Linked DNA regions of Nitrosospira lacus. Each later gene encodes a partner of the first gene's protein in a complex. Links are inferred from orthologs where the notes say so. Each region holds a gene or a part of one and is shown on either strand. Other genes may lie near its edges. The genes, in order: EBAPG3_RS12910 and EBAPG3_RS11535.

Region 1 (14,724 bases):
TGGATGCAAAATTGCTGGATATTCTGGTATGTCCATTGTGCAAGGGACCGCTACTTTACAGAAAATCGGAGAATGAGCTGATCTGCAAGGCGGATCGGCTGGTTTTCCCCATTAAGGATGGCATACCGGTGATGCTGGAAGACGAGGCACGCAAACTGCCTCCCGAAGAAGAAGTTTAGAGTGCGGCCGGATAATCAAAAAAATCCGGGCAAATTCATTCCGAAGAACCTGAGATCCCGGATATCATGAAGAATCCCAATAGCACCGCCATTCTTGGCGCCCTTGTGGCGGATTCCGCCGCGCTTGGTCTGCATTGGCTTTACGATCCGGTGCGCATTGCGGAAATTGAAGCGGCCCGGGGATTAGCATTCCTGCGCCCTGATGCCGACAATTATGCGGGCGCGAAAGGGTACTTCGCCCATGGTGGCAAATCTCCCGGAGACTCGACCAGCTACGGCGAGACGTGCCTGTTGATGCTGAGGCATCTGGCAAAACATGGAAAATTCGATCGTGTCGGGTATCAGACCGAATACCGCGCACACTTCGGGCCCGGTGGCGCATTCGTGGGTTATGTCGATTCCCCGACCCGTCAGACTTTGCGCACGCTGTTATCAACGGAGTCCCCTGAGTTTCCGGCGGCATCCGGTGCTGATGATGATCAGCATCCTGCCCTGGCAGCGCTTCCAGCGCTGGTTGCAACTCACATCGGAACGCTGGACGAACTGCTTGACCGGATCGACGAAGCCGTGCGCGTAACCAATAACAATGAACTGGCGGTCGCCGCGGCGCGGTGTTCAGCGGCAGCTTTGTTTGAAGTGTTGCAAGGTGCTCCGATGGGCATGGCATTGACGCATGCCCTGCCATTTGCGGGGAATACGCTCACGCCCCTGCTTGAAGAGGCGCTTGCTCTGCCCACCCTGGATTGCGTTGCAGCTGCCCGGCGCTTCGGCATGTCCTGCCATGTCGCGGAAGGCTTGCCGGTAATTTTCCATATTGCGCAGCATGCGTCAGGCTATCGTAATGCAATCGAATCCAACATTCGTGCCGGCGGCGATAGTTGCGGGCGCTCAATCGTGCTAGGCGCCCTGGTTGCGGCACATGCGGCGATACACAATAGCTCCGGATTCCCTGTTCCACTATCGTGGCTGGCACGATATGGCAAGTTTGCCATGGCTGCCGACGCGCTTGCGGCACTCTGAAGCTGGCCCCTGAACCGGGTCGCATGGGCCAGCCGTTGACAAGTCATCGAGGAGAACACGCATGAATTGCGATAGTGAACTGGATGTGCGCGGCCTGCACTGCCCCTTGCCCATTCTGCGAACAAAGAAATCCCTGGCGGAAATGACTACCGGGCAAGTACTAAAAATCCTGGCAACCGATCCTGGCGCGGTGATTGATTTCCAGGTCTTCGCTGATCAGACGGGCAATGAACTGTTATCCTCCTCGGAAACCGCCGGAGAATTCATGTTTTACCTGAAAAAGAAATAAACGTATTAGCGATTGATATCCGCAACTCCTTGAACCGCTCATCTCATTCCCGGCCGCTTCATTATGCCTGTTAACTTCATCCCCTCCCTCCCCGAGCAATTACTTCCGGTAAAAGGTGTGTCTCTCGGCATTACAGAAGCCGGAATCCGCAAATCCGGCCGTAAGGATTTGCTCGTGATCGCACTGGATGACGGTGCAAACGTTGCCGGTATTTTTACGCAAAACGCTTTTTGCGCTGCACCGGTGGCCGTTGCCAAAGAGCATCTTTCGAATCCGGATTCCAGATCCTCGATCCGCGCATTAGCCATCAATACCGGAAATGCCAATGCAGGCACGGGCAAGGAAGGAATTGCGCACGCCCGCGCAACTTGTGCCGAGCTCGCCCGATTGCTGAGCTGTGCCAGTCATCAAGTGCTGCCCTTTTCCACCGGGGTGATCATGGAGCCCCTGCCGCTGGAAAAAATTATCACGGGTTTGCCCGCGGCGGTAGCCGATCTCAAGCCGGACAACTGGTTCGCTGCCTCCCAGGCAATCATGACAACCGATATCGTCCCCAAGGCGGTCTCGAAACAGATTTCACTCGACGGCATGACCGTGACTGTTACCGGCATTGCAAAAGGCTCCGGGATGATCCATCCCAACATGGCGACGATGCTGAGTTATATAGCCACCGATGCGGCCTTGACTCAACCGCTGTTGGAGGAAATCGTGCGGCATGCGGCAGCCAAGTCATTTAACCGCATCACCGTGGACGGCGATACATCCACTAATGACGCTTTCATTCTGATTGGCACGGGTCGTGCGGGCAATCAAGCCATCGTGGATAAAGCAAGCCCCGGATTCACCGCACTGCAAGATGCGGTAACAGAAGTTGCGGCGTGGCTTGCGCAAGCGATCGTGCGTGATGGCGAGGGGGCCACCAAGTTCATTACCATACGGATTGAAGGAGGCAGGACACCGGACGAATGCAACCAAGCCGCATACGCCATTGCTCGCTCACCACTCGTTAAAACCGCTTTCTTTGCATCTGATCCCAATCTGGGCCGAATACTCGCGGCCATTGGTTATGCGGGCATAAACGGACTTGACGTGAACAGGTTGCAGCTCTATCTGGATGATGTATTGGTTGCAGAGAATGGAGGGAGGGCATCCGGCTACCGGGAACAGGACGGCCAGCGAGTGATGAAACAATCGGAAATCACCGTACGGGTTGTGCTTGATCGGGGATCGGCATCTACCACGATATGGACCTGCGATCTGTCTTATGATTATGTAAAGATCAATGCGGATTATCGAAGCTAGCGATACACCCGTAACACCCGTAAGCAATAATCAGCGGAGCAAGGCGGGGCCGAAAGCCAATCGCATAAACAGGGCCGCTGTGCGCCGACAAGGCGCGCAACGGCCCTGCCCTTTCAACGGCTTACCCGCGCCCTCGAGTCTTATCATCGATGCTGGCCGGACAAAGCGGCCAGCATCGGGCTATTTCTATTCGCCCATGGGTTTCATGTGCTGCAAGTTTTTCCCACCCCATCCCGCCTCGTATTCACCGGCCAGCGGAGATTGATCACCGGACCCGTAGCCCTGCCCGGATCGGCTCGAATGATCGCGCCTATGCTTCATTCTCATTTTATTCGCCTCATCCTTGTCGATATACCCATCTCCGTTGGTATCCATTCTTTCAAACATCAACTGACTATGACGAGCATGTTCTTCCTTGCTGACCCGGCCATCTTTATCAGTATCCGCCATGGACATTCCACACCGGCCTTCACCGGACTTCTTTTCACCATATCCTTCCTTTTTACTGCCCTCATGATACTCCGCCACCATGTAGCCTTTACCTAGAGATTGCACGGCGAAAGGGCTCTCCCCCGCGGAGGCGATGGGTGCAGCGCCAAGCACGGCGGCAATAGCGGTTCCAAGAGCGAGAGAGCTGATTGATTTTTTGCTGGGCATATTATTCATGGTATTTTCTCCTGTAGGTGGTACTTGGTTTGGATAACAAGCTTTTGAAACAGCATGCGCTTACCGACCCGCTTGCCGTTTTGTGGTAACTCATTAGCAAGATCCTTTTTTAAAGATCCGCACATGAGCAATCTGTTACGCTTCTATAAACCGCTACCCTTGCGGATGCTGCCGTAACATACTAAATTGTCTTGTTTTCCGAGATACTGTTCAGTACGATAACGCACATAAGGCAAATACTGGAGTGCAGCACCAGGCTCCAGAATCCCGCCCTTCAGATATCCATTCACTATTGATCACATGAATAACTGGGACACGCTATACGGCCGCGCCGAAATACTGCTCTCCCGGCTGGAGGGACTGCTATCCATTGAGCAGCCTGACCCTGGCTGGGATACGGCGGTTGCATTCCGCTGGCGAAAATACGGTCATATCGGATTCATACAGCCAGTCGCCCACCCTCATCACGTTACGCTTGATGCATTGCGGGGCGTCGAGCGGCAAAAAGAACTTTTGGACCGGAACACTCGTCAGTTCGTGCAGGGCTATCCCGCGAATAATGCGCTGCTCACGGGCGCGCGGGGTACGGGCAAGTCGTCGCTGGTGAAGGCAATGCTTAATAAGTATGCCCCTGCGGGATTACGTCTAATTGAAGTGGAAAAGCATGACCTCACCGGTTTGCACGATATCGTCGAAAAGATATGCCAGCGCCCCGAGCGCTTCATTCTGTATTGCGACGACCTGTCGTTCGAGTCGGATGAGCCTGGCTACAAGACGTTGAAGGTGGTGCTGGACGGTTCCATCGCCACCGCTTCCGAGAATGTTCTGGTCTACGCCACTTCCAATCGCCGTCACCTGATGCCGGAATCCATGAGGGACAATCTGGATACGCGGCATATCGAGGGAGAAATCCATCCCAGTGAATCGGTCGAGGAGAAAATTTCGTTGTCGGAACGCTTCGGTCTATGGTTATCATTCTATCCTTTCGATCAGGACGAGTACCTGGATATTGCTAGCCAGTGGCTCGCCTATTTTGGAATCAGGGAAATGACTCCTCATGCACGTGAAGCGGCGCTGCAATGGGCGCTGGGGCGTGGTTCGCGGAGTGGGCGCGTCGCATGGCAGTTCGCGCGTGACTGGACAGGGAAACGGAAAACGGAATTCGGCGGGGAGCGGTAAGAAATTCCTTCCGGCATGTTTCATCCTTCTGATATCGTTGAGGTAGCCGCTGCGGTCATTACCCGGCTTGATGGCGGCTTCCTTCTTGCCCGCAGGCCCGCGGGCAAGCCCTATGCCGGCTACTGGGAATTTCCCGGCGGCAAGGTGAAGCCCGATGAACCGCTGTTGCATGCCCTCAAGCGCGAGCTGATGGAAGAACTGGGCATATATGTCGAACACGCCTATCCCTGGATCACCCGCACCTTTACCTATCCTCATGCCACCGTGCGCCTGCATTTTTATCGCGTGGTGCAATGGCATGGCGAACCGTACCCTCATGAGAACCAGGAGCTGTCGTGGCAGTTTTCAAACAATGTCGCGGTTGAACCCATGCTGCCTGCTAATGCACCCGTATTGCGAGCGCTTGATCTGCCACCGGTTTACGCAATTACCAACGCGATGGAAGTGGGTACGAACCTTTCTTTGCAACAGATAAGGCACGCGGTGGAAGGGGGGGCGCGCCTGGTGCAAGTGCGTGAAAAGGAGATGACGCACGAGTCGTTGCATGTTTTTGCCGGTGAAGTAGTTGCATTGGCTCATCGTTACGGCGCCAAGGTTTTAATAAACGGTGATATTGGCTTGTGCCGCGAAGCTGGCGCGGATGGAATCCATTTCCCGTCAGCACAATTGATGAATATTACGGAACTGCCCGGCATCGACTTGTGCGGGGCGTCCTGTCACAATGCGGAAGAGCTTTCTCAAGCCGAGCGATTAGGGATGAGTTTTGCTGTACTCGCGCCAGTGCTGCCAACACAGAGTCATCCCGAAGCGCAAACGCTGGGGTGGCGAAAATTCGCCACCCTCGTTCGGGGATGCTCGCTTCCAGTATACGCGTTGGGTGGCTTGCGCCAGGACGATTTAACCACGGCATGGGAGCATGGCGGCCATGGCATCGCCATGATGCGGGCTATTGGGTAGATATTATTTTTAATGAAGGGAAAGCTGCGTAAATATGCCAACCTTGAACCCCTCTCTATTCCTCATCCTTCAATGCCTCACCCTCTTGTTTCTCCGCTTCTGGAATGCGGTAGGATTCTGCGGCCCACTCCCCCAGGTCGATCATCTTGCAGCGCTCCGAGCAAAACGGGCGATAACGATTGGCGTTAGTCCAGATAACGATCCTGCCGCACCGGGGGCAATTGACGACGGGTTGCTTCATTTAACCTGAATCCGGCAGAGAAACTTCTGTCTGTGAAAGCATTCATGACTCCACCAGGCAACGCTATCCAATGCCGTGGAATCCGCTCGGAGATCCTAAAAATATTATAGATTAAAATGGGGAATCCGCGAAGATTCGCCTTGTACAGATGACCAGAGCGAGTATAGGCCAGAAAAAATGAGTCAAGACCCTCACGATTTCCGCCGTGCAATCAATATGTTTTCTTATCAATATTTATTTTCCAATACATACTATGCTAAAATGGTTAAGTTTTTTACAAGTTTTCTTTAAAACTTACAAACCGGAAAACGGGACTGCAAAATATGGCAGATTTTGAAAAAAAACAGGAAATGAATAGTCGGCGGCGTTTCCTTATCGCCGCAACTTCGGTGGCAGGCACGATCGCAACCGCCGCTGTCGCAACACCCTTCGTGATGAGCATGATGCCCAGTGAACGCGCCAAGGCGGCAGGGGCACCGGTTGAGGTGGATCTCAGCAAGCTCGAGCCGGGCATGCTATTGATGGTGGAATGGCGTGGCAAGGTTGTGTGGATATTGGACCGCACCCCCGACATGCTGGCCAGCCTGAAGCAGCTTGACGGTCAGGTCGCCGACCCTAAATCGGAAAAGCCCCAGCAGCCTGCTTACGCACAGAATGAAACCCGCTCCATCAAGCCGGCAATTCTGGTCGTGGAAGGTGTCTGCACCCATCTGGGATGTTCCCCCGTTTATCGCAAGGACATTGCTCCCGCGGATCTCGGAGCCGACTGGCTGGGTGGTTTTTTCTGTCCCTGCCATGGTTCCAAATTCGACCTGGCGGGCCGCGTCTACAAAAGTGTTCCCGCGCCGACCAACCTGGTTGTCCCCCCCCATACATATTTGAGCGACAATCTCCTGTTGATCGGGTCTGATCGTAAGGAGTCCGCATAATGAGCAAGCGACTGGATTCAATGGTGGAATGGCTGGATGCACGTTTTCCTTTGACCGAGACCTGGAAGTACCATCTCGCCGAATATTACGCACCGAAAAACTTCAATTTCTGGTACTACTTCGGTTCGCTTGCCTTCCTCGTGCTGGTGAATCAGCTTCTCACCGGCATTTTTCTCACCATGAACTACAAGCCGGACGCCAGCATGGCATTCGCCTCGGTCGAATACATCATGCGAGACGTGGACTTCGGCTGGCTGATCCGCTACATGCACTCCACCGGCGCATCCATGTTCTTCGTGGTGGTCTACCTGCATATGTTTCGCGGAATGATGTATGGTTCCTACCGCAAGCCGCGCGAGCTCCTCTGGTTGATCGGCATGGGCATTTTCTTCATCTTGATGATGCTGGCGTTCACGGGATACATTCTGCCGTGGGGCCAGATGTCCTACTGGGGCGCCCAGGTGATCATCAGCATGATTGGCGCAATCCCGGTGATTGGACAAACCCTTTCCAACTGGATCCTGGGCGATTTCATGCTGTCGGACGCCGCGCTCAACCGTTTCTTCGCCTATCATGTGGTGACCCTGCCAGTCCTGCTTGTGACGCTGGTATTCGTCCATGTCGTCGCATTGCATGAAGTCGGTTCGAATAATCCGGACGGCATTGAAATCAAGGCGAACAAGGATCCGGTCACCCATATTCCGGTGGATGGAATCCCCTTTCATCCGTATTACACGGTGAAGGATATTTTCGGAGTGGTCGGATTTTTAATTGTGTTCTGCGGCATCATATTTTTTGCACCGGAGATGGGCGGTTATTTCCTTGAATACAATAACTTCATTCCAGCCAATACGCTCCAAACCCCCGATCACATCGCGCCGGTATGGTATTTCACCCCATACTACTCGATGCTGCGGGCGGTTACCGTCAACTTTCTCTGGATAGACGCAAAACTCTGGGGCATCGTGCTGATGGGCGCTTCGGTCGCAATCTTTGCCCTGCTGCCCTGGCTGGACCGCAGTCCCGTAAAGTCGATCCGCTATAAGGGGCCTTATTTCAAGATCGCCCTCACGCTTTTTGTCATTAGCGTTTTTGTGCTCGGCTGGCTCGGCACGAAATCGCCCACCCCGCTCTATACGCTGCTGGCACAAATATTCACGGTCATCTACTTCGCCTTCTTCGTTCTTATGCCGTGGTACAGCAAGATAGACAAAACCAAGCCTGAGCCGACAAGAGTGAAAGAATGAGAAAAATAACACAGATCTTATTTATTTTTTGCCTGGCTCCCCTTGTCGCATTTGCCAGCGGTCCTGAAATGAAACTGGATAAGGCACCCATTCATCCAGCCGACAAGCTATCGCTGCAACGCGGCGCACAGGCTTTTGCCAACTATTGCCTGACCTGTCACAGCACCGAATACATGCGCTACAACCGGCTAAGAGACCTCGATCTCAGCGAGAATCAGATCAGCGATAACCTCATATTTACCGGGCAGAAAGTAGGCGAGCTCATGACGGTTGCCATGAGGAAAAAAGAAGCCAAACAGTGGTTCGGTGTAGCTCCACCCGATCTGTCTGTAATTGCCCGCTCGCGTGGCGCAGACTGGCTCTACACCTATCTTCGCAAGTTTTATCGTGATGAGTCCACAGCCACGGGCTGGAATAACCTTTTATTTGATAAGGTTGCCATGCCCCATGCACTCTATCAGTTGCAAGGAATACAATCGGTTGCGGTTAAAACCGTTGATGACGGCCACGGTGGAAAACATGAAGTCAAGGAATTGAAACAGGACGCACCGGGTACGCTTTCGAAAACCGAATATGACATGTATATCGCAGATCTGGTGAACTATCTGGTTTACGTAGGGGAACCCGCAGCCACAAAACGGGTACAATTGGGAATTATCGTCATGCTCTTCCTGTTTGCCATGCTGGGACTGACTTATGCCCTGAAACAAGAGTACTGGAGAGATATCCATTGATCATTTCACTTCCATCGAAAGTGCCTAGTCCAATTATGCGGGAAAGTAATAAGTCATGATGACGCTGTACTCAGCCACCACTTGCCCATTCAGCCATCGCTGCCGTATCGTGCTGTATGAAAAGGGAATGGATTTCCAGATTATTGATGTCGATCTTCACAACAAGCCCGAAGATCTGGCGGTCATGACCCCCTATAGCCGGGTTCCGGTACTGGTGGAACGCGATCTCATTTTGTATGAATCCAATATCATCAACGAATATATTGATGACCGCTTCCCACATCCGCAGCTCATGCCCGCTGATCCGGTAATGCGTGCCCGCGCACGGCTGTTTCTGCATCGCTTCGAGCAGGAACTTTTTTGCCATATCGACTCTGTCGAGAGCAGCAATCAGAAAACAGCGGATAAGGCGCGCGCGACGATCCGCGATAATCTGACGGTGATTGCACCGGTATTTGTCAAACAGAAATACATGCTGGGAGACGAGTTTTCCATGCTCGATGTAGCGATTGCGCCACTTCTCTGGCGACTCGATCATTATGGCATTCAGCTGCCCAAGCAAGCCGCGCCGCTATTGAAATTTGCCGAGCGCCTGTTCAGCAGACCGGCGTTCATTGACGCGCTCACCGCTTCCGAGAAGGCGATGCGCAAATGAAAGAGCGTTCCACCAAACCCTATCTGATTCGCGCTATTTACGAATGGTGCTCCGATAGCGGTTACACCCCTTATCTATCGGTCAAGGTGGATGCCCAGACTCGTGTACCCACCGAATTTGTGAAAAACGGTGAGATCATACTCAACATCAGTTTTGATGCGGCACATCATCTTACGTTGGGTAACGATTTAATCCAGTTTTCTGCCCGCTTCGGCGGCTTATCGCAAGAAATCTCAATACCGGTTAATGCGGTTCAGGGAATTTTTGCCAAGGAAACCACACAGGGTATTCTTTTCCCGCCGGAGGGTGAGGCAGATGCGGTACAACCCGAGAATGGCATTGAGAATCCGGATAAGCCACCGTCATCAACTCAAATCTCGCCCGCACCTGCTGGTAAAAAGCGCCGTTTCCAGGTTATCAAATAATTCCCGCTTGTTTCTGCAGCGCCTCCTCACAAGTTTGCTCCCTCGCTTCCCAGTCTCTATAATTACACCCGCGCCGGCATAGCTCAGTTGGTAGAGCAGCTGATTTGTAATCAGAAGGTCCCGAGTTCGACTCTTGGTGTCGGCACCAATAAAAACAGCTAGTTAAGTATTAATTGGAGGGTATTGTATGTTGACCCCTCCAATTTTAAGTAAATCATAGTAAAATTCCAACGTGTCCATTACTCGCACAGATTTCGACGCGATTTGCGAAGCAGATCTGGCGGAGCTGGTTGCGGGTCAAGTACCCGAAGGCTTGCATCTCGATTACAAACGCGATTCCTACGGACCTCGTGACGAGGATAAAAGAGAACTGCTTAAGGATGTATCAGCTTTTGCAAATGCAAACGGCGGGCATATTGTTATCGGCCTTGATGAAACGGAAGGCGTTGCATCTCAGCTTTACGGAATTAAGACTGCGGATATTGATGTTGAAGTATCTCGCCTAGACCAGATTGTCAGGACTGGTCTCGAACCCCGCATTCCCGGTATCCGAGTACGTGCCATCCCTTTAGAGTCTCAATCCCACGCGATAGTTGTTCGGGTTCCGCGTAGCTGGCGCCTACCCCATCGAGTCTGCGCACAAAATTCCAATAGGTTCTGGATTCGCAATTCGGCGGGTGCTCACGAGGCAAGCATGGACGAACTTAGGCATCTTTTTACGTTATCAGCATCAGCGATTGACCGCGCGAGGGCATTCCGCGCTGAACGCATGGGACATATTACGAGTGGTGCGGGCGCCGTGCCCTTAACCGGCAATGGCCGTTTTATACTCCATATCATACCGCTGTCAGCTGTGGCTTCTACTGCCACTTTAGATGCGAAACAGATATACCCTCACGTGGACGCATTTAGGCCTCTAGCTAGCAGCGGCTTTTCCCCACGATACAATTTGGATGGTGTTATAAGCGAATGTGGGGGTGTGGTGGGTCTTGGTTATACGCAATTATTTCGCAACGGCGTTATAGAAGCGGTGATTTGCAATCTCGTCCACGCTTCCAACGGAAGAAATGGGATAGCTGGTTTACGTCTAGAAAAAAATATTTTTAGCCTACTTTCAGGATACATCAATGGCTTAAACACAGTTGGTATCGAGCCACCGCTAATCCTTATGTTCACGCTGGAAGGTGTGGAAGGAGCTTACTACCACGTAATCGATCAGTTCCGTGACGAACAAATACCCTTTGACCGACCTGTGGTAGCTTTGCCGGAGTGCTATATTGAAGACTTCGGCAGCGATGCGGACTACCACCGCGCAGTTAAACCAGCGTTTGATGCGTTGTGGAATGCAGTAGGGTTGGATGGTTCTCGCTTCTTTGATAAAGAAACGGGATTGTGGAATGGGCGCTAATCCGGTTACAAAGCAGTTGCACGCTACATCCATCCCTCACCAATATTCATGAATACGGTCTTTATTATTGGCGCAGGAGCCAGCAAAGAAGTAGGTCTACCAACCGGTGCAGAGCTCAAGAAAGCGATCGCCAAATCTTTACTACCAAGGCTAAGGTTCGAATTAAATGTCTTAGACTTTCGCCACAGACAGAAACGTGCCAAAAGCTGCCGGGAGCTCGAAATACCGCTTCAAACCTCCTAGCATTTGCTATATTAAATCCATGGGAAGATTGCGGGACAGCCAACCGACTATGGGATCTGTCCCGCTCATGCCAAACGCTAGGCACTCGTTTCCTGATCCTAGAAGGAGGAAGAACAAAATGAAATCAAAACTCGCTAGCACCCTGTTAACACTCCTTGCATTGAGTCTTGCCTCTACACAATCGTACGCCGTTTGCGACTTCGGCCCCGACACCTGCTTGCCAGGATTCGTGTGGCGGGAAGCGTTTAATGGAGATCACGTTTGCGTAACAGGGGCTACTCGCACTCAAGCCGCCAATGACAATTCGATTGGATCGCAAAGAAAAGTACCGGGTACTGACGCATGCAAACCGGGTTTCGTCTGGCGCGAGGCGTCCCCTACCGACCATGTCTGTGTGCTTGGAAGCACACGCACCCAAGCGACTTTAGATAATTCTCAGGCAAATGCCCGACGAGATCCGCAATGCGCTAATCCATTGCAAAACGACACTTCACCGCCCAGTTTTATTCAGAACACAATTACGTTTGTACGTGTCTCTGACAATCTTCAGGTCGGGTCAGAGATCATACCGCCCGCCGGATTGACAAAATCGTCACTGGCCAGAGATCGACGGCTTGTAATAGCAGCTTCTGCAGGCGACAACGAGAGCGGCATTGCCAACATACGTCTGCAAGGTGGAATAAGCTGGAGTTGCACAGCGCGTCTTGAGAATATCGGCGCCAATAGACAAGGGACGCTGGGTGCGCAGTCTGACGAGGAAAAAAATAACACCAGCACACCGGGAAATCCGCTGCTGCGAAGCGTTCATTTCACCATTGACCCTTTTGAGGGCAATCCCTCACGCCTAGTTTGCCCATGTACCAATGATTCTGGCTCGCTCACGGTTACCATCACGTTGGTAGCCCGTAATGGGAAGGGATTGGAAGCAACTTCTGCACCAATTACAGTGCAGTATGCCCCGCAATTACCGACCTGCGGCGTTGCGTCGGGTGAAATCTGTGGCAATAAAGAACTCGGCCAAGTCCTGACTTGCACAGACGGACAGAGCTGCGACTTCAAAAGGTCGACCGTTTGCTCGGGATGGTGGATATTCAGAACATGCGATAACGTTCAGACAACTGACATGTTTTGTCCATAGGTCATACAGCATTAAAGTGGGTGGCCTTACATTCCAATATACGTCTGACGAGATGCTGGAGAGGAACGCCGCGAAAGCGCGGCGCCCTTCAGCTTAATTCGTTGAAGCTGTAGAAAAAGTCTCGCGCAACATGGAAATGCTGAGTGTCATGCACTGCTTCTTGCCGCTCGTTCAGCGAGCAGTCCATGACCGGCTGAAACGTGTCGGGAAGAGCCCATCGCGAGCAGCAGTTCCGTGCCAATTCCGGTCATTCGGGTAAGGGGGTGGAGGGACCCCAAAGAAAATCAAAGCTGTTCTTCGACCGGAAGCAGTTGCACTCGACACTTGGTTGCAATTCGCTGATGCAGCTCCTTGGCAACTGGCTCATCACTCAACAAGATGAAAAACTGGTAGCATGAAACTCACCCGTTTGAAGACGAAAAACCGAGAGAGCCTCACTCTTCTGTCTACCAATGAGAAAAACTTCCTTCTTGCTACTCATGTGGCCGATGCTATTTATGGCGGCGGCACTTGCAGATCCACGGCAGGATAAGGATATTAAAGTTAAGGTGCAAGTCGCGGGGGAAAACGTTATTGTTGACGTAATCCTCTCTGTTCCGGCCACCCGGCAGGAGGTCTGGGTCGTGCTGACTGACTTTGAACACATGGCTGATTTTGTCTCCAACCTGAAGGAGAGCAAAGTGGTCAGTATTTCGGGAGACACGCTAAAGATTTTCCAGCGCGGCTCTGCAACGTATGGCCCGATCAGTTTTCCATTTGAGTCAACACGGGAAATACGGTTGATCCCCTTCGATAAAATCTGGTCGCACATGATCAGTGGCAACATGCGCAAGATGGAAGGTACGACGCAGCTGATCGATGAAGGTGGGCAAACTCAGATTATCTATCATACCGATACCATCCAAGAATATTGGATTCCTCCAATAGTGGGAAAGACTTTCATCGAGCACGAAATTCGGGAGCAATTCTATGAAATGCGGAATGAAATAGTCAGGAGAAAACGGGCCTCCGCTTCTTCGAAACCAACCCGAAGCTCTGCACGCGGAATTTGATGATGCTTTCCTGCTGATGAGTAGGAAAAGGAAGTGCAGTGCTTGAGGCTGTTGGAGTGGATGCGCTCGCGCAGTTGGTTGTGCACCGACCGGTTTTTAATCAGCCTGACTTGTATTAATTCTTCCGCCTGCTATTCTGCGAATGTCGTGTAGTTGAAACGATCGCTGGATGCATCCTCGGAAGAGCCGGTGATAAATCAAGAGAGAGGCACAAGAATGAAACCTATGATTATCATTGCTTCGTTATGGTTAACGATGCTGCTTATCCCATCTACTTCATTTTCACATGATGAATCGACGGACATTCCACCTATTCATGCCGAGACCGGCCATGTTTACATTGCAAACCGCACAAACGAAGAGATTATCTTCTATTTGGAGTCGGCAAACACAATTCGAACAAAGCATCGTCTCCCTCCCGGATTTGGAGCGACGTTTAGCGGAGCAGCTGCGGATGCATGGTTTAACATTCACATTTACACCGCTAACACTCATGTGAATTATGGTCTTGACGCAGGCAATCGGTACTATATCAAGCAAAACCCGGCCGGAATTCCAAATGTATACAAAATGCCCGGACGCTGACATACCTGATCGATTTTCCAACTTTGGTAATTGATAACCGCCGAAGTAATCTACGGTGGCCAGAATATCCAATAAGGTGTCGTGGACGTGGTGCGATTGAGCCCATTTCCCGGCCCCAGCGGCTTTGCTTTCATAAAGCGCCTTTGCCTGGTGCTTGCTCTCGACTTACGGTGAATCAGTATGCATCCAGCAAATGGGGGGGCATCCATTTCTTCTTACCACTGTAACGCTGTGCAAACAGAAAAACGATTCCTTTCACTTCAAACAGCGAAAGGAACAACATTGGGTCTGTTCCAATTTCTTTCCAAACCGCAAAGCTTTTTAAACCCGAATCGCCAACCTTTCCGCATCTTGATATAGAAATTCAATGCCGTTTGGCTAATAGCTGCTTAATCTGGTCCAAGTCCTGCTGGATCTGCTCCACCGATGCAACCAGATAGATCAGGCCAAGGTAAAGATTATATTTTTCTGGCTG
Region 2 (14,661 bases), 290 kb from region 1 along the record:
TGGTTATAAATTGCATACTCAGCGCCAGCGGCTATCACATTTGCAGGTACTATCTGAATTCGCCCACTCAAGATCTGTAATCTCCTAATGCAAAGAGAAATTGAAGAGAAATCCAGGTACGCCGTTGTAGCGGCCGTACAACTACCGGGCGTGAGCGATGACGAGTTTGAGGCGTCGCTGAGCGAGCTGCGCGAACTTGCAAAAACACTGGGGTATGAGGTCGTCCGCACGTTCGTGCAGAAGCGCTCAAGCTTCGACAGAACGGCATACCTGGGCGTCGGCAAACGGCAGGAAATACGCAGCTTCTTGAACAACGACCCCCCCGCGTTCGAGGAAATAGTCGCCAACCCTGATAGCCGGGATATCGATATTATCCTGGTCGACCATGAGATTTCGCCATCGCAGGCGCGCAACCTTGAAAAGGAGGCCGGCTGCGAGGTAATGGACCGCACTATGGTCATTCTCGAAATTTTTCATCGCAACGCCCGCTCTCGTGCTGCGCGCGCCCAGGTGGAGATCGCGCGCCTCGGGTACATGGCACCGCGCCTGCGCGAGGCGGCGAAGCTTGCGGGGCCGCAAGGGCGGCAGCGCAGCGGCGTCGGCGGCCGGGGAGGCGGCGAGTCGCACACTGAATTGGATCGACGCAAGATCCGTGACCGCATCGCCGAACTTCAACAGGAAATCGTCGCGATGGAAGTCGAGCGCAAGACGCAGCGTGCGCGGCGGCAAGAGCGCCAAGGGTTCGCTGGTGTGGCGCTGGTCGGTTATACGAACGCCGGCAAGTCCACCTTGATGCGGGCTCTCACGGGAAGCGAGGTGCTGGTCGCAAATAAACTCTTCGCTACGCTTGATACCACAGTGCGTGCCCTTAACCCGGAGAGTGTGCCACGCGTGCTCGTCAGTGACACGGTCGGTTTCATAAAGAATTTGCCACACGGGCTCGTCGCCTCGTTCAAGTCAACGCTAGACGAAGCGCTTGATGCATCCCTGCTGCTCCATATCATCGATGCAAGCGACCCCGGGGTTGAGCGCCAGCTTGAGGTCACTGATGAGGTGCTTGAGGAGATCGGTGCGGATGTCGTGCCGCGCATCCGCGTCTTCAACAAGATCGACCACGTCGGCGACGCAGCGGCGCAAGCTGAGCGAGAAGCGGCCTTGCGGGCACAGTACCCGAATTGCGTCGTGATGAGTGCACGCCGCCCTGACGAAGTCGCGAAGCTCCGCCAGGCGATCGTCGCGTTTTTCCAGCAGGACTTGGTGGAGGCCGAGCTTTTTCTTCCCTGGTCGGCACAGCAACTGCGCGGGGGAATCTACGCAAGCTGTCAGGTGCTGGAGGAGTACTCGGACAACGAAGGCGCCTTCTTTCGGGTTCGCGGCGAGCCCAACGCCGTGAAGAACCTGCGCGAGCAATTCAGCCAGGTGCGATAAATTCCGAATTGTTTACCGGCTGCCGACCAATCATGATGGAACCGATAGAAAGTAAAGAACGGTAAGCTGTTGGGATGCAATCGCCTGATCATTTTCAAACAGCACGGATAGTCAATATTCGACCGGCAGCAACACCAGATAGGTATAAAATGGCTTAAGCCAGACTTGAAAAACTACGGTCAATGGCGGCAAAAAGTAAAATGATCCAAGTAGGAACCGCTAGTTATCGAGTGGTTGCCTTTGTTACTATGTGAACATCATCAATGCAAGGAGAGCATCATGGCAAAAGGTCAGCAAAAGAAAACCAAAGAAGCAAAGAAACCTAAAAAGAAACCGACACCTGCTATCTGACTCGCTCTTGCGCTGAACAGGTCGAGTAACAGGGAAGGATGAAGGATATCGCCGATTTGCGATGTCTGGTTATCAAGATTAACTGCCAGTACTAGCCCGGCTTTGAAACGAAAAGTGCTTGAATCGCCGCAAGCCTTTATTTCAGACAAATCCTGAGCTTCCCCTCGACTGTCTCCTGCAAGAATTTCCTGACTAAGATAAGTCTGGGGAGGCTCCTGTTTTGGTAGCAATTACAGGAAGTTGAATTGATGGATCTCCAATTGAAGAACAAATCAGCTTTGGTTACCGCTTCATCGGGAGATGGCGGTGACTTTCAAATTAAGAAAAGCAAAGGTGGGTTGAGAATGTCGAAGAAGGTTGAAATCAAATGGTTGAGCGAACCAGAAGAGCACGACTATCAAGCAGCGCTATCGTACCTCTGCCTGCTCTACGACGAACAGACAGCCATCACTCATGCGGATAAATTGAAACGCGCATCGATATCGAAGTTCAAGGCAAAAGATATTTTCAGGGCGTCCAATCTATCATTGCTCGGGGTAAGCAACGCCCATGTCGAAAAAGACCAGCAGAAAATAAAATTGGGGGAGCAGTTATCGCCCCTCCTTCTGACAAGAGATCCGGTTAACGGAAAAGTGATCGTTGCGGATGGATATCATCGATTATGCGCGGTCTACACCTACGACGAAGATGCTGTCATTCCATGCAAGATCGCGTAATACCCTTACCTCAGTTCTGCCGTTGCAACACCGTATCCCGGGCCTCCGGCAACAGCTCCGGATAATCCCGGCTGTAGTGCAGGCCGCGGCTTTCATGGCGCAGCATGGCACTTTGCACGATCAAATCAGCGGTATCCACCAGGTTGCGCAGTTCCAGTAAATCGCTGCTGACACGGAAGTTGGCATAATACTCATTGATTTCCTCATGCAGCAGCTGGATACGATGCTGCGCGCGCTGCAGGCGCTTGGTGGTACGGACAATGCCAACATAGCTCCACATGAAACGGCGCAGTTCATCCCAATTGTGCGAGATGACGATTTCTTCGTCGGCATTGGTGACGCGGCTCTCATCCCACTGCGGCAATTCAACGCCAAGCTGAAAAGGCTGGCCGACGATGTCCTCGGCAGCCGCCTGACCGAATACCAGACATTCAAGCAGCGAATTGCTCGCCAGCCGATTGGCGCCATGCAGGCCGGTATGGGCGGTTTCGCCAATCGCATAAAGATTTTCCAGATCCGTCTTGCCATTCCAGCCGGTAACGATGCCGCCACAGGTATAGTGCGCGGCGGGTACAACGGGGATGGGCTGTCGAGTGATATCGATACCGAATTCCAGGCAGCGGCTATAAATATTGGGAAAGTGCCCTCTGAGGAAATCCGCTGGCTTGTGAGAAATATCAAGATAAACGCAATCGAGCCCGCGTTTCTTCATTTCGAAGTCGATCGCGCGGGCGACGATATCTCTCGGCGCAAGCTCCGCGCGCGAGTCATGCCCCGGCATGAAGCGCGAGCCATCAGGGAGTTTAAGCAAACCGCCCTCACCCCGCACCGCCTCGCTGATGAGAAACGATTTGGCGTGCGGATGATAAAGACAGGTGGGGTGGAACTGGATGAATTCCATATTGGCCACACGGCAGCCCGCGCGCCAGCCCATGGCAATGCCATCGCCGGTGGCGGTGTCGGGATTGGTGGTATAGAGATAAACCTTGCCAGCGCCACCTGTGGCCAGTACGGTGCTATTGGCGCCGATGGTATGGACCTTGCCCGCCGCGCTGTCCAGCACATAGGCACCATGGCAGCTGTTGCTGTTTTTCTTGGCGCGGCCCAGTTTTGCACTGGTAATAAGATCGATCGCGACATTGTGCTCAAGTACCATGATATTGGGATGTGTGCGCACCTTCTCGGTCAGGGTCCGTTGCACGGCCTGACCGGTCGCATCCGCCGCATGAATCACTCTTCGCACACTGTGGCCACCTTCCCGCGTCAGGTGATAGCCTGTTTCGTGACCCTCATCGCGGGTAAATGGCACCCCCTGTTCGATCAGCCACTGAATGGCGCGTGAGCCGTTTTCCACCACGTAACGGGTCACCTCCTCATTGCACAGACCCGCGCCCGCAGTCAACGTATCGCGAATATGGATCTCGGGCGAATCCTCTTCCGATAATACCGCGGCGATTCCCCCCTGGGCCCAGCCACTGGCGCCGTCCAGCAGCGCCCCTTTTGTGATAAGCCCCACCTTCTTGCTTTGCGCCAGATTCAGTGCAAGGGTGAGGCCCGCCAGGCCACTACCAATTATCAGCGTATCAAAATGAAGCCGGGGTGCCTGAGTTTGCATGAATGATCTTCCTGAGAGCGAGAAATCATAACAGACTCATTGCATACGTGGCGCTTTGTTGAACTGCTCGTTTCCATCTCATTGCTCCGCTAAGAGCCATGACCGGCAATATTCTTCCTCCGCTTGAACTTCATCTTTTCCGTAAATCCGCCACATTTAGGATAATAACCACGTTTTCAAGTGAACTAATTTATACAGCCCGTTGTCTCTTGCTACAGAACAGGAACGGCACGCCTTGTGTGTAATTCCCCCATGACCCTTGAACGGGTATACTTGGACAGCTATGTCATAAACGTAGCAATCCAATACCAATCATAATATTCAGGGATCAGGCGGGATGGGTGACCGGGAAATTGACCAGCAACTGGTGGAACGCGCGCAACGTGGCGACAAACAGGCGTTCGATCTGCTGGTGGTCAAATATCAGCGCAAGCTGGCGCGTTTACTGTCGCAATTTATTCGTGATGCGACCGAAGTGGAAGATGTGACCCAGGAAGCCTTTATCAAGGCTTATCGTGCGCTACCGTCATTCCGCGGCGACAGCGCGTTTTATACCTGGTTGTACAGGATTGGCATTAATACCGCAAAGAATTTTCTGGTGGCCCAGGGGCGCCGGGCACCGACCACCAGTAATGGATTTGATGCCGAAGATGCCGAAGGCTTCGAGGAAGCCAGCCAGCTTCGGGAAATGAATACGCCGGAAAGCGAACTTACCAGCAAGCAGATCGCTCAAACGGTTAATCAGACCTTGGAAGAATTACCTGAGGAATTGCGTACGGCAATTACATTGAGAGAAATTGAGGGGCTGAGTTATGAGGAAATCGCGGTTATCATGAACTGCCCCATCGGTACGGTGCGATCACGCATATTTCGTGCTCGCGAAGCGATAGCGGAAAAACTACGGCCCCTATTGGGGACCGGCAAAGATAAGAGGTGGTAGCATGAAGAGTCAGATATCGGCATTGATGGATGGTGAGCTGGATGAGGAAGATGCGGCCAGTATAATCACTCAACTCAAGAAAACAGAGGAATTACGCGATGAATGGGCAGTTTATCATCTGATTGGCGATGCCATGGGGCGGCCAGAGGCGAGATCCGCGCATATCGCACGACGCGTCAGCGCAAGGTTGGCTGTGGAACCGACCGTGCTGGCACCCCGCCCTCAGACGGCAAGGCACAAGTCTAAAGCCTATGCAGTCGCAGCTTCGGTAGCAGCGGTAGCCGCAGTCGGGTGGATAAGCCTGCAGACCGCAGACCGGTCGGCGGAAAATCTGGCGGCCAGCCAACCGGCTCCCGTAACCCTGGCGGCAAATGCGCCGATCTCTCACTCAACTGCTGCCGCTGCGCAAACAATCCCTGTCATTTCGGTTTCTGCGCCCGCTCCCGCCCAAATTAACCATTACCTGTTGGCACATGGTCAATTTTCGCCTAATACGGCGATGCATGGCGTAGCGCCTTATATGCGTACGGTCGCCGAACCGCGCGAAAACTCTGCCAGATGACACGGGTAGCGCTGGCTGCCCTGGTGGTGCTATCTGGCATCATGCAGCCCGTATTCGCCCAACATCCGTCTCGTTCGTCTCCCGAAGCGCTCGAATGGCTGCAAAAGATCGCTGCCGCGCCGCGCCAGCACAACTATATCGGCACTTTTGTCTACTCGTCCGGCAATCATATTGAAACATCCCGCATTATTCACTTGGTGGATGCGGAAGGCGAGCATGAGAAAAGCGAGGTGCTGGACGGCGCTCCGCAGGAAATCGTTCGAAATAACGATGAAATGAGATGCTACATGCCGGAGAGCAAGACTATCGTAACCGAAAAACGCTGGCTGCAGAAAGTTTTTCCCGCCTTGCTGCCCCAGCCGTTGAGCAGTCTCGACGATAGCTATATTGTCAAGCTAGGCGGACAAGAGCGTGTCAGCGATCATGCCTGCCAGATAATCGAACTGGAACCCAGGGACGATAAACGCTATGGCCACAAGTGGTGGGTGGATACTCGTAGCGGCGTGCTGCTGAAAGCCGCGGTGATGGATAAGGACCGGGTGGTGGAGCAATTTGTTTTCACGCAGTTGAAAATCGGCGTCGAAATCGATAAGGAATCGTTGAAGTCAAAATATATGGCGAAAGCCGCCGGATGGCGCACTATCAATCTGGTGTCGTCCACCTTGGGAAGCGGCAAGCTCGGCTGGCAGATCAAGGATCCGCCGCCTGGGTTTAAAAAGGTTATTGAAATGAAACGCAACCTTTCCGGAAAACCGATGCCGGTCGGCCATATCGCGTTATCGGACGGTCTTGCCGCCGTCTCGGTATTCATTGAACCGGTATCCGGCCAAGTAGCTCCGCCGGTTGAAGGGCTTTATCGCAGTCGTGGCGCTATCAATATTTACAGCCGTACCGTTGCGGACCATATTGTGACGGCGGTTGGCGAAGTGCCGCCAGCCACCGTGATGCAAATCGGCGACTCGGTAGTCAGCCACAGAGTGAAATGAGGCTTAAATGAGGCACGGATGCTTTGCATATCCCATATCGGGCCCCGGTTGCGGGGGCATCCGCTAAATTACAGCAATGCATATTGGTTTATTTGCCTAAAGCCGATATAAATCCATTTGGAATTTCCTTCCCAGCAAACTTGCATGATGGTTGTTCGGTATGATAGGTTGACAACGTTCAGTTGATCATCTCTTAACCGTTTCATATTGTTTATGGTGTCTTTATCAAAGGCGGAAAATGATAGCTAAATATATTCTGGTGGCGCTGTTCGGATTTTCTACCATAGTCTCTGCACAAACACAGGTATTGCCTGATTTCACCAGCATGGTCGAAAAAGAAGGAGCCTCCGTGGTGAATATCAGTACCGTCCAAGCCCCCAGCATGGCCGGTAACCGGGCTTATCCAGGCATGCCGAATATTCCGGAGGATGATCCTTTTTTTGAATTCTTTCGCCGCTACATGCCTCCTCATGGCGCTCCCAGAGATTTCGAATCAAAATCACTGGGTTCGGGCTTCATCATTACCTCGGATGGGTACATCCTGACCAACACACACCTCGTGGATACCGCCGAGGAAATTACCGTAAAACTTACCGACAAGCGCGAATTCCGCGCCAAGCTGATCGGTGCCGACCGCAAGACCGATATAGCGCTCCTTAAAATCGATGCCACCGGCTTGCCCAAGGTGACACAGGGCGATCCAAACAAACTCAAGGTAGGCGAATGGGTGGTGGCGATCGGCTCGCCTTTCGGATTTGAAAACAGCGTGACCGCCGGTATTGTCAGCGCTAAAGGGCGGTCGCTGGCGCAAGAGAATTTCGTGCCCTTTATTCAAACTGATGTAGCGATTAATCCCGGTAATTCCGGAGGCCCGCTATTCAACATGAAAGGTGAAGTAGTAGGCATCAATTCACAAATTTACAGCCGTACCGGCGGCTTCATGGGATTGTCGTTCGCCATTCCCATTGACGTGGCCACGGATATTTCCAACCAGTTGATTGCCCACGGGAAAGTGAGCCGCGGCAGAATAGGTGTGCTGATCCAGGAGGTAACCAAGGAACTCGCCGAATCCTTCGGATTGCCCAAACCGCATGGTGCACTGGTTGCATCGGTGCAAAAGGATGGGCCCGCGGATAAAGCGGGCATTGAAGCAAGAGATGTTATTCTGAAATTCGATGGTAAACCTGTAAATGCCTCGGGCGACCTGCCGCGCATCGTGGGTTCCACCAAACCGGGATCAAAGGTGCAGGTACAGGTATGGCGGAATGGCTCCACCAAAGAACTGACGGTCACAGTAGACGAAGTCGCACCGGAGGAAAGAGTTGCGGGCCGCGCCGGTAAACGGGGCAAGCCATCCGACGCAGCCAATCGCATCGGACTGAGTCTGAGCGAACTTACCGCCGAGCAAAAACAACAGTTGGATATAGAAAATGGCCTGCTGGTGGAGGATATGCTGCCAGGTATCGCCAGTCGTGCCGGGGTTCGCCCGGGTGATGTGATCCTCAGCATTAATAACCAGGATGTCAAAACCGTTGAGCAGTTCAATCAGTTGCTCAACAAAATCGAGAAGGGGCGCAACATCGCAATACTGGTAAGGCGCGGTGATACAGCGACTTTCATCACGATGAAACTCAATGGCGATAACAAGTAGCGTGCCTGCTCCCGATCCAGTGGAACTGACCGTGTACGGCCGGGAACATTGCCATCTCTGTCACGACATGATTGCTGCCCTGCAGAAATTGCAGGCGCGGCTTTCTTTCCACCTCAAAGTGGTGGATGTGGACAGCGACGCGGATCTCAAGTCACGTTATGGCGAACGCGTCCCTGTGTTGGTGTCGGGAGGGCAGGAAATTTGTCATTATCATTTTGATCCTGTGGCGCTGGCCCGGATCTTTCCTCAGATCACCGTATAATGGCCCCTGCGAAGGCTGGGTAAATATCCAGGTTAGCAGCTTGTCAAACTTAAGGAATCAAAGCGGGAAAGCGCTGGATGAGGAGAGATTTTGAAGACCAATCCTTGTTCTATCGACTAAAAAAGGCGGAATATAGACCGGCCAGACGCTTCTACAGCCGATTTCCTTTAGGTTCGATCGGTTGCCAGATGCTTATTTTGCCAAAATTCGCTAAAATGCATACTTCTTGATTAAAACAGGGACTGCCGGATATGGGCAGAACTTGCGGTGAATTGGCCATAAGTTTTAAAAAGGGCACAGCATGTGCCCTTTTTTAGTTATCACCGTGCCATCCGGCCAACACCTTCTTTGATTATCCCGCCTCTGATCGATGATCCTAAATCCCGCAGTTGACCGCTCATTTTTTCATTTAATGACTCGTAATGGCTTTTTTCTTCACTGGCTCTTTACTTTTATGGTGAGTTCACTACAGGACGGAGTGTGCGGTTTTTGCGGCACAGGGTTGCGTTGCAAATCCTTGGAATGGAATGATCCTTCCGCGCCGTTGCGCCTTGCCCTGAACCCTAAAAACCGCACATTCCACCCCGTCCAACTGCCGAACTTAGGATGATGCAGCACATTCGTAATTTTTCCATCATTGCCCATATCGACCATGGTAAATCCACCCTGGCGGACCGCATCATCCATTTATGCGGCGGCCTTTCAGATCGAGAAATGGAGGCGCAGGTATTGGATTCCATGGACCTGGAGCGCGAGCGTGGAATTACCATCAAAGCACAGACCGCCGCTCTGGAATATAAGGCGCGCGATGGCAACGTATACTTGCTGAACCTGATCGATACGCCGGGGCATGTGGATTTCTCTTACGAAGTGTCGCGTTCTCTCGCCGCGTGCGAAGGTGCGCTCCTGGTGGTGGATGCGTCACAAGGCGTGGAAGCGCAGACCGTCGCCAATTGCTATACCGCAATCGAGCAGGGTGTGGAAGTGGTGCCGGTGCTGAACAAGATCGATCTGCCCGCTGCCGAACCGGAACGCGTAATCAAGGAAATAGAAGACATCATTGGCATAGACGCTCAACATGCGGTGCATGCCAGCGCCAAAACCGGTGTGGGCGTGGAAGATATCCTGGATGCGGTCATCTCACGCATCCCCCCTCCGAAGGGAGACCCCTCGGCGCCCTTGAAGGCGCTGATTATCGATTCGTGGTTTGATAATTACGTAGGTGTAGTCATGCTGGTGCGGGTACTGGATGGGGTGCTCAGACCGAGGGACAGGATATTGCTCATGGCCAGCAAGGCCGTTCATCTGTGTGAGCAGGTTGGGGTATTCACGCCCAAATCAAAAAACCGGGAATCGCTGAGTGCCGGTGAAGTCGGCTTCATTATTTCCGGTATCAAGGAATTGAAATCCGCGAAAGTGGGCGATACCGTAACATTGGCGGATCGCCCCGCTGCCCAGCCGATGCTCGGTTTCAAGGAAATAAAACCCCAGGTATTCGCCGGACTTTATCCGGTGGAATCCAATCAGTACGATGCTTTGCGCGATGCGCTGGAGAAACTGAAGCTCAACGATTCATCCCTGCAGTATGAACCCGAGACGTCGCAGGCGTTGGGTTTTGGTTTCCGTTGCGGCTTCCTCGGTCTTCTGCATCTTGATATTGTCCAGGAGAGACTGGAACGCGAATACGGGATGGATCTCATCACCACCGCGCCTACGGTGATATATCAGATAGTGATGCGCGACGGAACGATCATGGAAATCGATAATCCATCGCGAATGCCCGATCTCTCCAAAATAGAAGAAATCCGCGAACCGATCATTACCGCCACCATACTTGTTCCACAGGAATACGTGGGATCGGTCATTACGCTATGCATCAGCAAGCGCGGAATACAGAAAAATATGCAATATATGGGCAGACAGGTGATGCTGACCTACGAGATGCCGCTCAATGAAGTTGTCATGGACTTTTTTGACAAGTTAAAATCCACTAGTCGCGGCTATGCCTCGCTGGATTATGAATTCAGGGAGTTTCGCGCCTCCGATCTGGTCAAGCTGGATATCCTCATCAATAGCGAAAAAGTGGATGCACTCTCGCTCATCGTGCATCGCGCCAATAGTCAGTACCGGGGGCGTGAACTCGCGCAGAAAATGCGCGAACTGATTCCGCGGCAAATGTTCGATATCGCGGTACAAGCCGCCATCGGCGCGCACATCATCGCCAGGGAAAGTATCAAGGCATTGCGAAAAAACGTGCTCGCCAAGTGTTACGGCGGGGACATTTCCCGTAAACGCAAGCTGCTGGAAAAACAGAAAGCGGGGAAAAAACGCATGAAGCAGGTGGGCAATGTTGAAATTCCGCAGGAAGCTTTTCTTGCAATTCTGCAGGTGGGCGACAAGTAGCGAATTAGTATGACACTGGGCACCATCTATATAAAGAAGAAGGAATAGGGAATGAATTTTCCTCTCATCATGCTGATACTGCTGGTAATCACCGGGGGTATTTCGTTGCTTGATCGCTTCGCGCTGAGGCGCCACCGTGCGCCGGAATCCCAGGGACCGTGGTGGGTGGAGTATCCTAAAAGTTTTTTCCCGGTTATCCTTATCGTGTTCTTCTTGCGTTCATTCCTGGTGGAACCTTTCAAGATTCCATCGGGCTCGATGATCCCCACGCTGCTGGTGGGAGATTTCATCCTCGTCAACAAATACACCTATGGCATTCGCCTGCCGGTCGCCAACGTTAAGATAATGCCCGTAAACGAACCCCGGCGAGGCGAAGTAATGGTGTTCCGTTACCCGGAGAATCCATCCATGGATTATATTAAACGCATCATCGGCGTGCCGGGGGACACGGTTACTTATCGTGATAAGCAGCTGACTATCAATAATATTCCGGTGAAAATGGCATCGGATGGCGAGTACACATATATAGAATCCGGTTTGAATTACGTTTACAGCCGGCGCTTTCATGAATCGATGGGTGAACAAAGCCACAGCATCCTTATCAACCCGGAAGTTCCCGATATGCATATTGCCGGAGTACGTCCGTTCCCGCACCGCGAAAACTGCTCCTACAATGACAGAGGATTTACCTGCAAGGTACCCGAGGGAAATTATTTCACAATGGGCGACAATCGCGATAGCAGCAGCGATAGCCGGTACTGGGGATTTGTGCCGGAACAAAATATTGTCGGTAAGGCATTCATGATCTGGTGGAACTTCAGTGACCTGACCCGTATCGGATTGTCCATTAAATAGCAGGAACAAAATATCCATTCAATCTTGTCTCATCGTTTCGTCGCTCTTCGGCCTGAATTCGCCAGTTGGAAGGGTCGGCGAACAGCCTGTCCGGCATATCGGACTTTGAGAATCTCCGTCACTCATTAACAGATGGCCAGCAACATACTTTGCCGGAAAATCGGCTATGCCTTTAATCATCCGAAGTTGCTACGTCAGGCACTTACCCATCGCAGCCATAGCCTGCCGCATAATGAGCGTCTTGAATTTCTTGGTGACAGCATACTCAACTGCGCAGTTGCTGGGTTGATATTCAGGCGGTTTCCCGACGTGACCGAGGGTGATTTATCGCGAATACGTGCCAATCTTGTCAATCAGCAGGCATTGGCCGAATTGGCGCAAACGCTCGAGTTGGGCGGATTGATCAGATTCGGTGAGGGGGAGCTCAAAAGCGGCGGAGATCGACGCCCCTCGATACTCGCCGATACGCTGGAAGCGGTTCTGGGAGCAATTTATCTTGATGGAGGTTTTCCGGAAGCCGAGAGAGTTGTCGTCAGTCTTTTCACTCCCCTGCTCCAGGGACTGGATCCGCAGATACTGAGCAAAGACCCCAAGACCCTCTTGCAGGAGTACCTGCAGAGCCGCAGACTGGCCCTCCCGCAATATATTGTTGTCGCCGCCACGGGCGAAGCCCACCAGCAACAATTTCAGGTGGAATGCGTGGTTCCGAAACCGTCCCTTCGCACTGCGGGAACAGGCGCCTCTCGCCGCAGCGCCGAGCAGGAAGCAGCCAGGCAAGCTTATGAACAGCTCCAAACACAAAATTAGGCGATTACGGATGAGGCGAATGATCCCTGCTGTATTTCTTGTGACGACCTCGTCATTTTCCACCGGTTGCTCCCAGCGATGACCACCGATCCTGATTATCGTAGCGGCTATGTCGCCATCGTAGGGCGCCCCAATGTCGGCAAATCCACCTTGCTCAATAATTTGGTTGGCCAGAAGGTCAGCATTACTTCAAAAAAATCGCAAACCACCCGCCATCGCATCCATGGCATTTTCACCGATGCGCAATCCCAGTTCATTTTTGTCGATACTCCCGGTTTCCAGACGCAATATACAAATCGTTTGCACAGCACCATGAACCGGGCGGTTATCCAGAGTATGCGGGATGTGGATGTGGTGATACTGGTGATCGAGGCATTGCGTTTCGATGATCGGGACAAGCTTGTGGTAAAGCTCTTGCCTGCCATGGATCGGCCGGACAAGCCGGTAATTCTTGTTGTCAACAAGGTGGATCGCCTTGCCGATAAATCGCGGTTGCTTCCATTCCTTGAAAAAATGGCAAAGGAATACGCATTCGCGGCGATCATACCGGTGAGCGCGGAGAAAGGAACGCAACTCGCGGATTTGATACGAACAGTCCGGTCGTATTTGCCGCAGAATCCGCCATTGTTCGACGAAGGTGAAGTCACCGACCGTAGTGAGCAGTTTATTGCCGCCGAACTGGTTCGAGAAAAGCTGTTTCGCCTGTTGGGAGAAGAAATCCCCTATTCCACCAGCGTCATCATCGATCAATTCACAATGGAGGGTGAATTACGTAAAATTCATGCCTCCATTATTGTGGACAAGACCAATCAAAAAGCGATCGTTATTGGCAAGGATGGAGAGAAACTCAAGCTGATTGCCACACAGGCGCGCAAGGACATGGAACAGAATTTCGGTGGCAAGGTATATCTCAAGGTTTGGGTAAAAGTGAAAAGCGGCTGGGCCGACGATGCGCGGGCATTGAAAAGCCTGGGATATGAGTAATCCCCCACTGCCACTAAAATAATGATTGCGGATACACAACGGCAAGATGCCCAGCCCGCGTTCGTGCTGCATGCTTATCCCTACCGCGAAACCAGCCTCGTGGTGGAAGCTTTCACTCGCGGCTTCGGCAGAGTGCCACTTGTGGCGAAAGGCGCCAAGCGCCCCGGATCCGCACTCAGGGGATTATTGCGGGCGTTTCAGCCTCTGCTGCTGACCTGGGGAGGCAAATCCGAATTACGCACGCTGCACAAGGCGGAATGGCAAGGCGGCCAGATGCCGTTGCAGGGGACGGCTCTGATCTGTGGTTTCTATCTCAACGAACTGCTTGTGCGGTTATTACATCGTCATGATCCCCATGAACAATTATTTGCCTACTATCAGGAAACGTTGGAGGCATTGAGTACCGAGAAGGATTACATTCCCATCCTGCGGCGCTTCGAGCAACGCATGTTGCAAGAATTGGGCTACGCCTTGACGCTCAATCATGACGTCGCATCCGGCAAGCCCACGACGCCGAATGAAGACTATTGTTATGAAATCGAGCGCGGACCGGTGGCCTGGGATGAGAACAATACCGGCCACGGCTTGCAGTTGCGTGGCAAAACCTTGCTGGACATGGAACAAGGGGATTATTCGAACCTTGTGACCCGGCAACAGAGCAAGGCACTGATGCGCTACATACTCAACCACTATCTCGGCGACCAGCCTTTGCACACTCGGCAATTGCTGATAGATCTCCAGCAATTATGACACTCAATGCCAACCTCGCCGACACCGGGCGCAGTACCACCCCGAACGCAACAGTGCAAAAGACCACGGCGGCGGCGAGGTCCACCATTGTCGTCGTCTATCTCACCCTTCCCAGTATTAGCCCAAGCCCGCAAGTCTGTGCTGGAAGCCTTTTTCAAGGCGCATAACCTACGTTCCGCCACGCTCATTGACGCGCGAATCGAAGCGATCAAAGCGTCAAAGCCGTTGACCCAGGACGTTGCCATTATCACGCCGCATCGTTTACTGGCGGCTGGTGCTGGTCAAGCAGATACGCATTACGTTGCAGGCCATTCATCGTTTTGACCAGGGTCTGCCGGACTATGTACTTTT

The links.
Region 2: the proteins of EBAPG3_RS12910 (region 1) and EBAPG3_RS11535 are in contact, whole or in part, in a crystal structure (PDB 1YFN), measured with the Escherichia coli proteins. The link is inferred for Nitrosospira lacus from one-to-one orthologs.

The regions. Positions count from the first base shown.
Region 1 is NZ_CP021106.3:2,821,247-2,835,970, forward strand. The notes cover bases 8,203-11,108. They hold EBAPG3_RS12910 (ClpXP protease specificity-enhancing factor), read left to right. Parts: upstream 8,203-9,394; coding sequence 9,395-9,823; downstream 9,824-11,108. Other genes in these bases: EBAPG3_RS12900 (cytochrome c1), read left to right, coding at 8,203-8,743; EBAPG3_RS12905 (glutathione S-transferase N-terminal domain-containing protein), read left to right, coding at 8,799-9,398; EBAPG3_RS12920 (AlbA family DNA-binding domain-containing protein), read left to right, coding at 10,056-11,108. In the rest of the region: EBAPG3_RS12850 (Trm112 family protein), read left to right, coding at 1-179; EBAPG3_RS12855 (ADP-ribosylglycohydrolase family protein), read left to right, coding at 246-1,199; EBAPG3_RS12860 (sulfurtransferase TusA family protein), read left to right, coding at 1,261-1,488; bifunctional glutamate N-acetyltransferase/amino-acid acetyltransferase ArgJ, read left to right, coding at 1,552-2,790; EBAPG3_RS12870 (EF-hand domain-containing protein), read right to left, coding at 2,977-3,456; EBAPG3_RS12875 (ATP-binding protein), read left to right, coding at 3,757-4,635; EBAPG3_RS12880 (Nudix family hydrolase), read left to right, coding at 4,651-5,592; DNA gyrase inhibitor YacG, read right to left, coding at 5,648-5,833; petA (ubiquinol-cytochrome c reductase iron-sulfur subunit), read left to right, coding at 6,157-6,762; EBAPG3_RS12895 (cytochrome b), read left to right, coding at 6,762-8,009; more of EBAPG3_RS12900, read left to right, coding at 8,006-8,202; more of EBAPG3_RS12920, read left to right, coding at 11,109-11,231; EBAPG3_RS15060 (hypothetical protein), read left to right, coding at 11,593-12,612; EBAPG3_RS15065 (hypothetical protein), read left to right, coding at 12,813-13,010; EBAPG3_RS12925 (SRPBCC family protein), read left to right, coding at 13,110-13,664; EBAPG3_RS12930 (hypothetical protein), read left to right, coding at 13,881-14,249; EBAPG3_RS12935 (hypothetical protein), read right to left, coding at 14,614-14,724. UniProt on the Escherichia coli protein: Enhances recognition of ssrA-tagged proteins by the ClpX-ClpP protease; the ssrA degradation tag (AANDENYALAA) is added trans-translationally to proteins that are stalled on the ribosome, freeing the ribosome and targeting stalled peptides for degradation.
Region 2 is NZ_CP021106.3:2,539,418-2,554,078, forward strand. The notes cover bases 3,989-6,831. They hold EBAPG3_RS11535 (sigma-E factor negative regulatory protein), read left to right. Parts: upstream 3,989-5,051; coding sequence 5,052-5,612; downstream 5,613-6,831. Other genes in these bases: nadB (L-aspartate oxidase), read right to left, coding at 3,989-4,110; rpoE (RNA polymerase sigma factor RpoE), read left to right, coding at 4,448-5,050; EBAPG3_RS11540 (MucB/RseB C-terminal domain-containing protein), read left to right, coding at 5,609-6,598. Outside these bases: GTPase HflX, read left to right, coding at 88-1,428; EBAPG3_RS11515 (hypothetical protein), read right to left, coding at 1,719-1,928; EBAPG3_RS11520 (hypothetical protein), read left to right, coding at 2,028-2,495; more of nadB, read right to left, coding at 2,506-3,988; EBAPG3_RS11545 (DegQ family serine endoprotease), read left to right, coding at 6,837-8,249; EBAPG3_RS11550 (glutaredoxin family protein), read left to right, coding at 8,233-8,511; lepA (translation elongation factor 4), read left to right, coding at 9,118-10,914; lepB (signal peptidase I), read left to right, coding at 10,966-11,769; rnc (ribonuclease III), read left to right, coding at 11,902-12,576; GTPase Era, read left to right, coding at 12,655-13,560; DNA repair protein RecO, read left to right, coding at 13,582-14,310; EBAPG3_RS11580 (transposase), read left to right, coding at 14,585-14,661. UniProt on the Escherichia coli protein: An anti-sigma factor for extracytoplasmic function (ECF) sigma factor sigma-E (RpoE). ECF sigma factors are held in an inactive form by an anti-sigma factor until released by regulated intramembrane proteolysis (RIP).